Regions from separate parts of the Jeotgalicoccus sp. S0W5 genome, predicted to be linked through region 1. Evidence: riboswitches for the same ligand, from Rfam matches in the RefSeq annotation. Region 1 holds a riboswitch; each other region holds the start of a gene.
What was found. A riboswitch is a leader RNA that binds a small molecule or an ion and turns the genes downstream of it on or off. The one in region 1 is predicted to bind thiamine pyrophosphate.
Positions count from the first base shown of each region.

Region 1 (4,211 bases):
CTTGGCCTGTATGTGGTTCAAGACTATAAGATAAAATCAACATCGGCACTCCTATAGTGTCGATGTTTTTTTGTGGTAAAATTAAGCCAATAGATTAAGGAGGGTTCAGTATGCTTGAACTGGTGAATTTATCTAAACATTTTGGCAAGGTTAAAGCAGTCAAAGACGTATCGTTCACTCTATATCCTGGAGAAGTTTTTGGTTTTATCGGACCGAATGGAGCGGGGAAATCGACGACAATTCGTATGATTATTGGTGCTTTGGAACCAACGAAAGGTGATATTCTTTTCAATGATAAAAATATTAAGGAAAATAAAAACTATATTGAAAAGATTGCATACGTTCCTGGGGATGTCAATCTGTGGGGAAACTTAACAGGTGGTGAGGTCATCGACTTCATGATGGCTGCTAAAGGCTATCATAACGATGACAGAAAAGCGGCATTAATTGAACGTTTTAGATTAGATATACATAAAAAATGTAAGACGTATTCCAAGGGAAATAAACAAAAAGTTGCATTAATTAGTGCTTTTCTCAGTGATGCAGATGTATTTATCTTTGATGAACCAACTACTGGTCTTGACCCATTAATGGAGCGAGTGTTTCATGAAGAAATCATCAACTTAAAAAATAATAACAAGACCGTCTTATTATCGAGCCATATTCTTTCTGAGGTTGAAAAGCTTGCGGATCGTATTGCTATAATCAGAGACGGTAAAATCATAGAAGCTGGTACTATGAATGATCTTAGGCACATTACTCGAGTAGAATATATCATCGAAACTGATGATAATATTGATGCGTTAAAACATCAAAAATTTATTCATGATTTTTCATCTGACAGTGATGGTTACCATATGTTCATCGATAATAATGATATTCCTCAGTTTTTAAGATATTTGAAGATCTATAATCTCAAATCATTAAAAACAACACCACCAAAACTTGAGGATATCTTCATCAGATATTACGAGGATGCAAAATGACATATTTTAGATTGATCGGACGTAATGTGCGTTTTCAGGTCTTCTTATGGCTTCTGATTTTATGTGGTATCTCACTGTCGATACCCAGTGTATTTAACACACTATATGGGACTGAAGAAGAACGCTTAGGTATGAAAATGACCGTTGATAACCCTGCAATGGTGGCCTTAATTGGACCGATTCCAGAGGGGGATTACACATCACCGGTAATGTTTGCGCACCAAATGTTGTTAATTATGGCAATCTTCCATGGTCTGTTTAATATTTTAATCGCAAACGGAATTGGGAGAAAAGCAGAGGAAGAAGGTTTAACGGAATATATTCTAACGACAGGTACGAAGAAATCGACGATCATCAGTTCACAAATCATGTTAGGTATCATAATCAATATACTTGTCTGTTTTATCCTAGTTGTCGGATTACAACTTATCAATGTTGAAGGATTAAGCTTACCTGGAAACTTATATTACGCACTAGGTCTGAGCTTATTTGGACTCTCATTCTTTGTACTGACGCTTTCTTTCGGACAATTATTCCAAAGTGCAGATCTAACATTTGGTCTGACACTCACCGTTCTCCTTGCTTTATACCTGTACAGAGCAATGACGGATGTGGTGGATACAAGATTTTCTGTAATCTCTCCTTATCACTGGTTGTCTCGTATAGAAGCCTATGGTATAGAATCATCTGGACTATGGCTCATGCCATTCTCAATCGTCATTCTATTAGTGGCCTTAAGTTACGTATTGTTTTACAAGCGTGATTTAGGAAGCGGTTATTTTAATATCGATAAAAAACCGAAGGAAAGAAAAATCTCAAGCTACTTTAGATTAGCCTTCATCAATAGTAAGGTCTTGATGATGTCATGGATAGTGGGTCTCTTTATAGTTGGTTTATCTTACGGTTCTATTTTTGGAGATCTTGATCAAGTCATCGGTCAAAATGATATGCTTAAAGCCGCATTTGAAGGTCAAGATGGCACCATGTTTTTTATAAATTTACTATTTATAATCTCTGCACTAATTGCGACGGTACCTGCCTTAATGGTGAATGGTAGATTTTTAATAGAAGAAAAATCAGGACGTTTAGAGATGATGAACGCGGCGACGTTAAATAATAGAATTTCACTTACAACGGCATATTTAATACACTGGTTTTACGCGAACTTAGTGGGTATACTGAGTTATTTACTGACCTTAGTTGGAATGTATTTAGCTAGTATTAATGTGACAGGACTAGAGCTCACAGAAGTCGATTACATTAAAGGACTTATTAATTACAGTGCTGCAATGGTATTTATTATAGGAGTCTCTTCATTACTCATTGGTATATATGCTAGACTTCATATATTTGTCTGGATATATCTGGCATATATATTCTTGGTTAATTATTTAGGAAGTTTGATTGACTTAAATGAAAACTTCTTAAAACTGAGTCCATTTTATTACTTGAGCGATGTTCCTATAGAAGGTTTAGATGAGTTAGCAGTTGTAATTGTTACAAGTCTAGGTATTGTGATGATGCTTATCGGTTTAATATGTATAAGGAAACGGAATCTTCTTTGACACTAAAGTACAATGTGATACAATACATTTAAATAACATTTACCACTAGGGGCGCCAATTGGCTGAGATAGTGAAAACTTGTCCCTTTTTACCTGATCCAGGTTATGCTGGCGGAGGGAAGTGCGAATAAAATGAATACAGCATTCGTTTTGATAAGCCCACTTCTTTTCAGGAAGTGGGCTTATTTTTTAGGAGGAATCTAATAATGACTTTACCAACTGCGTTAACAATAGCTGGAACTGATCCAACAGGTGGGGCAGGTGTCCCTGCTGATATCAAGGCATTCTCATCAAGAGATGTATACGGCATGGCTGTTATCACCTCACTTGTTGCACAAAATACATTAGGCGTTCAGGATGTCTATAACGTACCGATAGATTTTATCGAAAAGGAACTTAAGAGTGTTTTTGATGATCAAGTGCCAAAAGCAATGAAAACGGGCATGATTGCTGAAGCGGATATGATGACCTTAATTGCAAAATACATAAGAGAATATGATATTCCTTATGTCATGGATCCTGTGATGATTGCAACAAGTGGGGACCGTTTGATGACCGCAGCATCGATGGATACGCTCATCAATACACTCATTCCGCTCGCTGATATTGTGACACCAAATCTACATGAGGCAGAGGCAATTACAGGACAGAAGATAGAAAACACATCAGATATAGAACATGCTTTAAAATTCATCGTTGATGAAATGGGGGCCAAAAGTGTCATTATTAAAGGTGGTCACTTAGACGGCGATGCGACAGACTATATGTATGATGGGGAGCGTATTACGACACTATCCAGTGAAAGAATCGACACAGATCAAACACATGGTACAGGATGTACATTTTCAGCGGTACTTACTGCAGAGCTCGCTAAGGGTAATACTAAGGAAGATGCGTTTAAAACAGCGAAGGCGTATATAACAGATGCTATTAAACATGCACCTGGTATCGGGCAAGGTAGTGGGCCGGTAAATCATTTTTCATATAAAGGAGAATAACAATGATTGAACTCTTAAGACGCATTAATCCACTCGTTCTATGTATTACCAATGATGTAGTAAAACCATTCACTGCAAATAGCCTACTTGCACTCGGTGCATCACCAATTATGAGTGGCGAGAAGAAGGAGATGGCTGACATAATTAAGCATAGTGGCGCTGTACTCATCAACATAGGAACTTGTAGTGAAGATAAAATCGAACTCTATGAAACAGCGGCAAGAGAAGCGAATCAGAGTCAAGTACCTCTGATTATAGATCCTGTTGGATATGGTGCTTCCACTTTTAGAAGAAACGTCATCAACCATATATTAGAAAACCATAAGGTCGATTTAATTAAGGGAAATACAGGAGAAATTATGGCCTTAGCAGGTTTAGATGTTGAGTCTAAAGGCGTGGACTCTATTGCAGAAGGTAAAGCAGAAGAAATCGTTAAAGTTGCCTATGATAAATTAAAGGTGCCAATTTTGGTAACCGGTGAGACCGATGCATATACCAATGGTGAAACGATTATTTCTATGAACAATGGTCATGAATTCCAAGAGAAAATTACAGGATCAGGCTGTGTTTTAGGTGCAATTTGTGCATCATTTTTAGCAGTCGACCGAACCCAAGATGCTATTGTTAAAGCAGTGAGCTTATATAACATTGCTGCAGAACAAG
Region 1 covers NZ_SIRQ01000004.1:20,456-24,666, reverse strand. The annotation lists gene EYB29_RS06560 (transglycosylase family protein) at 1-29, shown strand, start outside; gene EYB29_RS06555 (ABC transporter ATP-binding protein) at 111-986, shown strand; gene EYB29_RS06550 (ABC transporter permease) at 983-2,551, shown strand; TPP riboswitch at 2,589-2,687, shown strand; gene thiD (bifunctional hydroxymethylpyrimidine kinase/phosphomethylpyrimidine kinase) at 2,754-3,548, shown strand; gene thiM (hydroxyethylthiazole kinase) at 3,551-4,211, shown strand, end outside.

Region 2 (4,211 bases), on a different contig from region 1:
TCATCGACAATTTCTTCAGGCGTGCCAATGAGTGTTAAATGTCCACCTCCAGCGTTGAGATAACCGAGTAGTTCTCTGACTGTGGGATTTCTGTCTTCTATAATTTCTAAAACAGTTTGATAACGTCCAACAGGTCCTTTGAATTCTTCGACTGGCGGCAATTTTGGTACTTTTTCGTCGAGTTTCCATGATTTTGTATCTTGCTGAATAAAGAATTCGAGCTGATTAAGTGCAGTATCAATTGGAAGTAGGTTGTCTAATTTTGCTTTCTTTTCTTGCGCTTCTTCTCTTGTTTTACCCACGTAAGTCACTAGTCCCGGAAATACTTTGATATAGTTGTCTGGACGACGGCTTTCTTTTATGGCTTGATTTAATTTTTCACGATAAATATTTGCTTGTCTTAAATTCCAAGAAACTGAATAGACAGCATCAGCATATTTCGCAGCCAGTGCAACACCTTCTTTTGAAGCCCCGGCTTGCATAGCCACTGGTTTACCCTCTTTTCTTAAAGGTAAAGTTAGCGGACCTTTAACTTGGAAGTTTTCACCATTGTGATTGAATGGCTGAATATTCTTATTTTTAGTAATTGTGTTATTTTCTTTATCTGGCTTGTAGCTTTCAATTGACCACGATTCAAATAATTTATTCATGACTTCAGCAAATTCATCCGCTTTCTTATAACGAACGGCTCTCTCAGGCAATTCAGGTATACTGTGGTTTTGTGCTTCGCGGTCGGTCATTGAAGTCACCAGATTCCATCCCATGCGTCCTTTTGTTATGTGTTGCAGTGTGAGTAACTGTCTTGCTGTGGTAAATGGGTTATTAAATGTACTTGAAATAGTTGAAACAAGTCCAACGTTATCTGTGACTTTACTCATAGCAGTTAATGCAATCATTGGGTCAAAATAACTCGCTGGTAATTCAGTTGGACTATCTGCGGGGAAGGCTTGTGAATCTGCGAAAAATACGGCATCAAATTTTCCGCGTTCTGCAATTTTTGCCAGATTTTCATAATATTCAATTGTCGTGAATTCATTGACACTCGAATCGTCTTCTAACCATGCTGCCTGATGGTGACCCACACCATACAATAAAATTCCTATATTTAACTGTTTAGAATTATTCATAATATATACCGCCTAGTTCATAGTAAGTCCGCCGTCTACCGTGATGTTTTGCCCTGTAACCCCATCTGCTGCCTCAGAACAAAGATAAACAACCATATTAGCAACGTCTTGTGGGGTTGTTACTTTTCTCAATGGTGTGGACTGTGCGATTAAATCAAATACTTCTGGTGTTGTGACTGCACTTGCGTCTGTTGTTTTCAGTAAACCGCCAGAAACAACATTTGCTCGGATACCATACTGTCCAAGTTCTGCTGCAACGTTTCTGGTGAACCCAATTAAAGCAGCTTTTGCAGTGGTGTACTCGTGATATGGTACTACAGGATTTTGATATAGATTAGTTCCAATACTAATAATTGCACCGTCTTTACGTTCTAAAAACTGTGGTATTACACTTTGTGATACGTTGAATGCAGCTTTTAGTGTCCCGTCTAACTGTTGCTCGTAATCTTTATAAGTCAAATCTTTGAATGATTTTTGAGCGGTTGGATCAAATTTAAAGTTAACGAGTGCATTGTTTACAACAACATCAATCTGTCCGAAATGTTCAGTTCCTTTTTTAACTAACTGCTCAACTGCTTCACGGTCTGTAATGTCCGCTTGAATCGCAATGGCTTGTGCTCCAATTTCGTTTTTTAACTTCTCTGATTCTTCTTTACTGTTGTTGTAGTTAATTATGACATTAAAACCTTTTTCACTTAGTGCTTTTACGATATAGCTACCAAGTCCTCTTCCACTTCCCGTTACTAAAACTGTCCTTGTCAAATAAATCACTCCTATAATTTTTTAGAATAAAAAAATACGCAGCCTTCATAGGAAAGTTACGTACCGAGAGTAAATTATATGCCCGCAAAGACATAGATATACAACTGTATCGATGTAACACTTTCCTACGCCAGTTTTAACTGGATCAGGTTCAAAGGGTCTGAGGTTACCCTCATCTCAGTTTATAAAAACGCCCCTAGTGCGAATCTATTCTATTTAACATCATTGTATTACTTTACGAAGATACGTCAAGTAAATCACAAATTATGTGAATAGGAACAAACACAATTCAAATTCAATTCTGTAACTGTACTGCTATCTAGTTCTTATATGATTGAGTAAATGTTAAAAGATAGTTATCAGTATAATTAAAATATAATTTTATTTGCAATATTTAACTTTTTAGAGTAACTTGAAGTTATTGATTGGAAAATTAAATAGTTAAGACCACTGGAAGTGTCTTTGAAAAAGGCTGAGATTAAAGTGTAGACTTTGGGATTCCGGGAACCTGATACAGTTCATACTGGCGTAGGAAAGTGGCGAAAGTAATATGTGTTGATGCATACTTGCGCTGTTTTTCTATATAGAAAAACAGCGCTTTTTTATATTAAGGGGTGACATAATGCTTATTGCAATTACACATTTTAAGATATTAATTTCCAAGGACATTGTTCATTTCAATACGATTTCATCCTGTATCGATTATCTTTTACTTCGTACACCCATGTCCGACAACGAGTTATCATCTTTCCTTTGTCAGCTTATTCAATCAGGTTTCCCTAAAGAAAAAATCATCATTCACACTTCGACTAAATTGCTGGAATCTTTTCGTTTAACTGCCATCCACTTTAGAGAAAACGATCCAACTGCATTAACGTATAAAAAAGAACATCCGGATATTTCAGTCAGCATGTCTGCTCATTCATCTGAATCTGTCAAGAAAGCACAGGACAATCATCTCGACTTTGTATTATACGGGCATATATTTGAATCGAGTTCAAAGAAATCTTTGCCGCCGCGTACACATCAAGAAGTACGTGATGCACTTTCTTATGAAATTCCGGTCGTTGCACTTGGCGGTATCAATTTAACAACTATCAATCAATTACCGGCAGGTTTCAGTGGTATCTCGGCAATTTCTGCATTTATGGATGCATCACCCAATCAAATCACCAGATTAAAAGAAGAATGGCAAATATTAAATTTGATGTAAGTAAATGCTCCATTGCTTAGACACTATAACTTGGTTAATATATTTCCCAGCTGTCGCAGTACTTAAAAAACTCTCATTTGAAAGGATGAAACAATATGCAGTGCACCGTCAACGGAGAACTCCATTATTTTGAAAAGGATATTACCATAGCTACCCTGCTGGACCACCTGGATGTAGATGATAATCGTATTGTAGTGGAACACAATGGGGAATTGATAAAAAAAATTGTATTTAAACAACAAGCAGTGAAAAATAATGATCGACTTGAATTATTAGAATTTGTAGGAGGCGGATAATATGTTAGAAATTGGAGATTTAAAATTTAACTCAAGGCTATTTTTAGGTACTGGAAAGTTCTCAGATGAGAAAATACAGGCCGCTGCAATTGAAGCGTCAGGTACAGAAGTGCTGACTTTCGCTGTCAGACGTATGAACTTATTTGATAAAGACCTGCCCAACCCGCTGGCAAATATTGATTTAAGAAAATACACGACATTTCCGAATACAGCAGGGGCGAAAACAGTGGAAGAAACTGTACGCATCGCAGAAATCGCAAGACATGCGGGTGTCTGTGACATGATTAAAGTTGAGGTTATTGGTGATGATAAGACATTACTGCCTGACCCAATTGCGACATACGAAGCGTGTCAAATACTGCTGGACAAAGGTTATACAGTCTGTCCATATATTTCAAACGATGTCGTGCTTGCAAAAAGACTCGAAAGACTTGGTGTTCATGCAATCATGCCGCTCGCTTCTCCTATAGGTACGGGACGCGGTATTAATAATCCATTGAATTTAAGATATATTGTAGAACAATCCAGCATCCCTGTTATTGTGGATGCAGGAATCGGTTCACCCAAAGATGCGTGCTATGCTATGGAGCTGGGTGCAGATGCGGTATTATTAAACACCGCTGTATCGAATGCCAAAGACCCGGTTAAAATGGCAGAAGCGATGAAGCTTTCAATTGATGCAGGGGTACTGGGTTATGATGCAGGACGTATTCCGGTTAGGTATTCTGCACAGGCCTCAAGTCCTGCTGAAGGACTGGAGTTTCTTTAATGGAGAGATACGACAGACAAATGAAGTTTAATGAATTTGGAGAG
Region 2 covers NZ_SIRQ01000002.1:172,339-176,549, reverse strand. The annotation lists gene EYB29_RS01685 (NtaA/DmoA family FMN-dependent monooxygenase) at 1-1,127, opposite strand, end outside; gene EYB29_RS01680 (3-oxoacyl-ACP reductase) at 1,140-1,889, opposite strand; TPP riboswitch at 1,995-2,097, opposite strand; TPP riboswitch at 2,332-2,441, shown strand; gene EYB29_RS01675 (thiamine phosphate synthase) at 2,614-3,102, shown strand; gene thiS (sulfur carrier protein ThiS) at 3,198-3,398, shown strand; gene EYB29_RS01665 (thiazole synthase) at 3,400-4,167, shown strand; gene EYB29_RS01660 (HesA/MoeB/ThiF family protein) at 4,167-4,211, shown strand, end outside.
Region 2: linked by a shared signal. The riboswitch ahead of EYB29_RS01675 (thiamine phosphate synthase) and the one ahead of thiD (bifunctional hydroxymethylpyrimidine kinase/phosphomethylpyrimidine kinase) in region 1 are both predicted to bind thiamine pyrophosphate.

Region 3 (4,211 bases), on a different contig from region 1:
TAAATATGGGTAAATAATAAATAGATAAATTATAAACGGGAGGTATTAACATGAATATAAAAGAAGAAGCAGAGCAGTTGGAAGGTTGGACTCTTGAAGATGAGAAGTTAATTAAAAAATTTAAGTTCGAAACATTCCCTGAAGGCATAGACTTCGTCAATAAGCTTGCAGAGTATGCAGAAGATGTACAACACCACCCAGGTATCAGAATTAATTATTCGACGATTACAGTTGTTTGGACTACATTCTCAACACACGAACTCAAGGAACGTGATATAGAAGGTGCCAAAGCAACAGATGAAATATATATATAAAGATCGGCTGTCCGGTTAATGAATGGCCGGGCAGCTTTTTCACCTTTAAGGAGGTTGATCATGAACGAGGAAGCAAAAAGGATACTTGAAGATGTAAAATCGTTGAAAGTACAAGTGCTAGATGATGGCCAAAAATTGCTAGACCAGTGGTCCGAATCTAACACAAGAAGTAGCTATAGTGACAGTCTTCGAAATTTAGCATATTATATGGCGTTCAGGCAGTACGATCATCGAGAAATCCAAAATAATTTAATCCCTTGGGGCGTTTCTTCTCTTGGACGCATCGAGCCCCATGTTTTGTCAAACTTAGATTCAGTAATTAAAACCTTAGGTTATATAACAGGCCATGAACAAGATGATGTTTCTTATCCAGAATATCAAGATGGCGAAAATCGATATAGCATGCTTAAACATAATACTGACCTTTTGCTTGGCAAAGGCCCTGAAATCAGGCAATCACAAATCATGGTGACTATGCCAAGTGACGCAGCAACAGACTATCAACTTGTAAAAGACCTTATAGATTCAGGCATGAATACAGCCCGTATTAATTGTGCCCACGATGACAGTAGTGTTTGGAAGAAAATGATTCACAACATAAAACAGGCGGCTAAAGAAGGGAACACAGAATGTCGTATTCTGATGGATATTAGCGGTCCTAAAGTTCGCATTAAAAATCTACTTACTTCCAAGAGAAACCCTAAATTGAAAACCGGTGAATCATTCCTCTTATCTAATGAAGATGCGATGACTTTACCAGCTAACATTGAAATTGCAGTTAACACTTCAGTACCCGAAGTCCTTAAAAATATTGATGTTGGGCAACTGATTAAGATTGACGACGGTCAAGTTGAGGCTAAGGTAACAGAGGTTCTTGACTCAGGCCTAATTTTAAAAGTGACTAAAGTAACTAAAGAAAATGGCGTTAAAATTAAGACAGAGAAAGGCATTAATTTCCCAGATGTAGATATCGATTTAAACGTCTTAACAGAAAAAGATTTAGTAGACTTAGATTTTGCTAGCCAACATGCCGATTTGATCGCTTTTTCCTTCGTTAAATCAAAAGAGGATATGGCTTTTATCGAATCGGTATTACAGGATAAGCTCCCTGATGACAATAAAGACATGCCTATTATTGCTAAAATCGAAACTGTAGAAGCCATAAAAGAATTCCCTAATATCATAGCCGAAGCCGCTTCACACAGACCTTTTGGTGTCATGCTCGCTCGTGGAGACCTCGCTGTAGAAATCGGCTATGAACGCTTGAGTGAAATTCAAGAAGAACTATTATGGATATGTGAGGCTGCACACATTCCAATGATTTGGGCAACTCAAGTATTAGAATCTCTGATTAAGAACGGTATCCCAACACGTTCAGAAATATCTGATGTTGTCGCAGGTGCAAGAGCAGAGTGTATTATGCTAAACAAGGGAGATTACATTGTAGAAGGTGTTAAAACAGTGAATGATATACTGATTAAGAGCGAAGACCATAACTATAAAAAAACAGCAATGTTAAGAGCCCTAAACATATCTAAGGCACTCTTTAATGAGTAAAGGATGAAAACTATGTCAACACTGAGTCATATACAAGCACCAAGCAATTTTGCCTATAAGAAAGAACAGGTCACCATTCATCTCCATTACACATTCACTTGTGATAATCGAATCTTTTTTTCCAAAACACAGTATAAAGATTTACTCAACCACACCTATAGATTGACGGTTGATGTGAACTCACCAATTGATGAGTCCGGTTTAGCGACTGACTTTATGGCTATTGACGCCTTATACCACAATAAAATCCGGCCGCTTTTAGATGGGCAGATATTAAATGAGACGCTAGTAAATATGAATACTACTGCGGAAAATATCGCACTATGGATCAGAGATGAATTTAACAAAATTTTAAAGCCGCAAGATGATTTAATTAAAGTCACCCTATACGAAAGTACGAATCACGGCGTGACTGTTACAAATTAACTTCACAAAAATGTGTAAGTGTACTATGATTGAGATAATCAAATATTGAAATCACCACCACTAGGGGTGCCTGTAAAGGCTGAGAATCACCCTTATCACCTGATCTAGATCATACTAGCGTAGGGAAGTGGCATATTTTTATATGCACACCATTCCGTTAGTGGTGTGTTTTTTTATTTGTAAAAATCACGGAGGTTTATTCTATGAAAAACAGCAATGTTTTAACTTTGACAGACGTATTGATCACAGTTGTCATCGCCTTAGTTTTTGCAGTACTTTATTCTCTCTGGGATGGTGTATATACCGTCTTGCAGCCCCTTGGTTTACACATCAATGAATTGGTCTATGGTATGTGGTTCATTGCTGCAATTGTAGCTTATTTAATTATTAGAAAACCGGGTGTCGCTTTACTTGCAGAATTTGCAGCAGCTTCTGGAGAAACGATCGTTCTGTTACAGTTCGATATCGTCTTAATCATGTATGGACTACTCCAAGGACTGGCATGTGAGATCATTTTCTTACTCTATAGATATAACAGTACTAAGTTATATGTAGCTGTACTCGCAGGTGTAGCAGCAGCCTTATCAACAATTCCGCTTGATTGGTATTATGGCTACCTTGGTCATTTAGAAACTTGGAACCTAATGCTGATGCTTATCTTCAGAATTATCAGTGGCGCAATCGTCGCCGGATGGTTAGGTCATAAACTCTATGAAGGTGTAAAAGGGACCGGTGTCTTAAAATATGTTGGTAAAAAACAAAGCGATTCGTCTGATGGTTTTTAATATGACTGATATAAATATCGAAAACCTTAAACTCAAATTCCCTGAGACAGAGCAGCTATTATTTTCAAACATCAATATAAGTGTTAAGAAAGGGGAAAAGGTGTTACTTGTCGGTCCTTCTGGCTCCGGTAAAAGCACCTTACTAAATGTGATGGGCGGATTGATTCCTAAAGTCATTCATACACCTGTAAAAGCAGATTATTTAGATATACCAAATGCTTCAAGCTACGTATTCCAAGACCCTGATGCCCAGTTCACCATGCCAACCGTTGAAGAAGAACTTGCATTTATCCTAGAAAACCAGAGGATTGCTCCTAGTCTGATGAACAACATGATGACTAACGCTTTAAAAAGAATTGGACTAGACGTACCTTTAGACTTATCAATTAATCAACTATCTGGTGGGATGAAACAAAAGCTATCTGTTGCTGCAGCACTCCTACAAGAACCGGACACTTTATTTTTAGATGAACCAACAAGCATGTTAGATGATGATTCTGCAAAAAATCTTTGGGAAACGATTTTATCTATTTGGTCCGACCTAACTGTTGTGATTGTAGAACACCGAGTTGAATATATTTGGGATAAGGTCGACCGTGTCATCCTAATGAATGATGATGGAGAAATTATTCTCGATAAAGATCCAAAATTTGTACTAAGTCACCACGTTGACTTACTTAATGAATACGGCGTCTGGCATCCAATGTCGTGGAACCAAGCACCACAATTTGTACAAAGTAATAAAGACGGAGCGCCTTTATTAGAAATTAGAGATATGAAAATAGACAGACGCGGCATTGATATACTTTACATTGATCATTTACACATAAGGTCTCGGCAATGGCTTACATTAGAAGGTCCAAATGGTGCGGGTAAATCAAGTTTTCTTAGTGCATTGATGAAGTTGATTCCCCATCAAGGACAAATTATCTATAAGAATAAGCTTGTAAAGAAAACAAAGGATATCATCGGAGATGTCTACCCAGTTTTTCAAAATCCAGAACTGCAATTTATAACTCATAGAGTTTATGACGAAATATATATCAATATGGAACACCGATATGATGAGAATCTAGCAAAACAGAAGACAGAAGATATTTTAAAAATGTTTTCGCTAGAACATTCTGCC
Region 3 covers NZ_SIRQ01000002.1:92,810-97,020, forward strand. The annotation lists gene EYB29_RS01270 (4a-hydroxytetrahydrobiopterin dehydratase) at 51-314, shown strand; gene EYB29_RS01275 (pyruvate kinase) at 375-1,871, shown strand; gene EYB29_RS01280 (6-pyruvoyl trahydropterin synthase family protein) at 1,884-2,297, shown strand; TPP riboswitch at 2,350-2,440, shown strand; gene EYB29_RS01285 (ECF transporter S component) at 2,501-3,082, shown strand; gene EYB29_RS01290 (ABC transporter ATP-binding protein) at 3,042-4,211, shown strand, end outside.
Region 3: linked by a shared signal. The riboswitch ahead of EYB29_RS01285 (ECF transporter S component) and the one ahead of thiD (bifunctional hydroxymethylpyrimidine kinase/phosphomethylpyrimidine kinase) in region 1 are both predicted to bind thiamine pyrophosphate.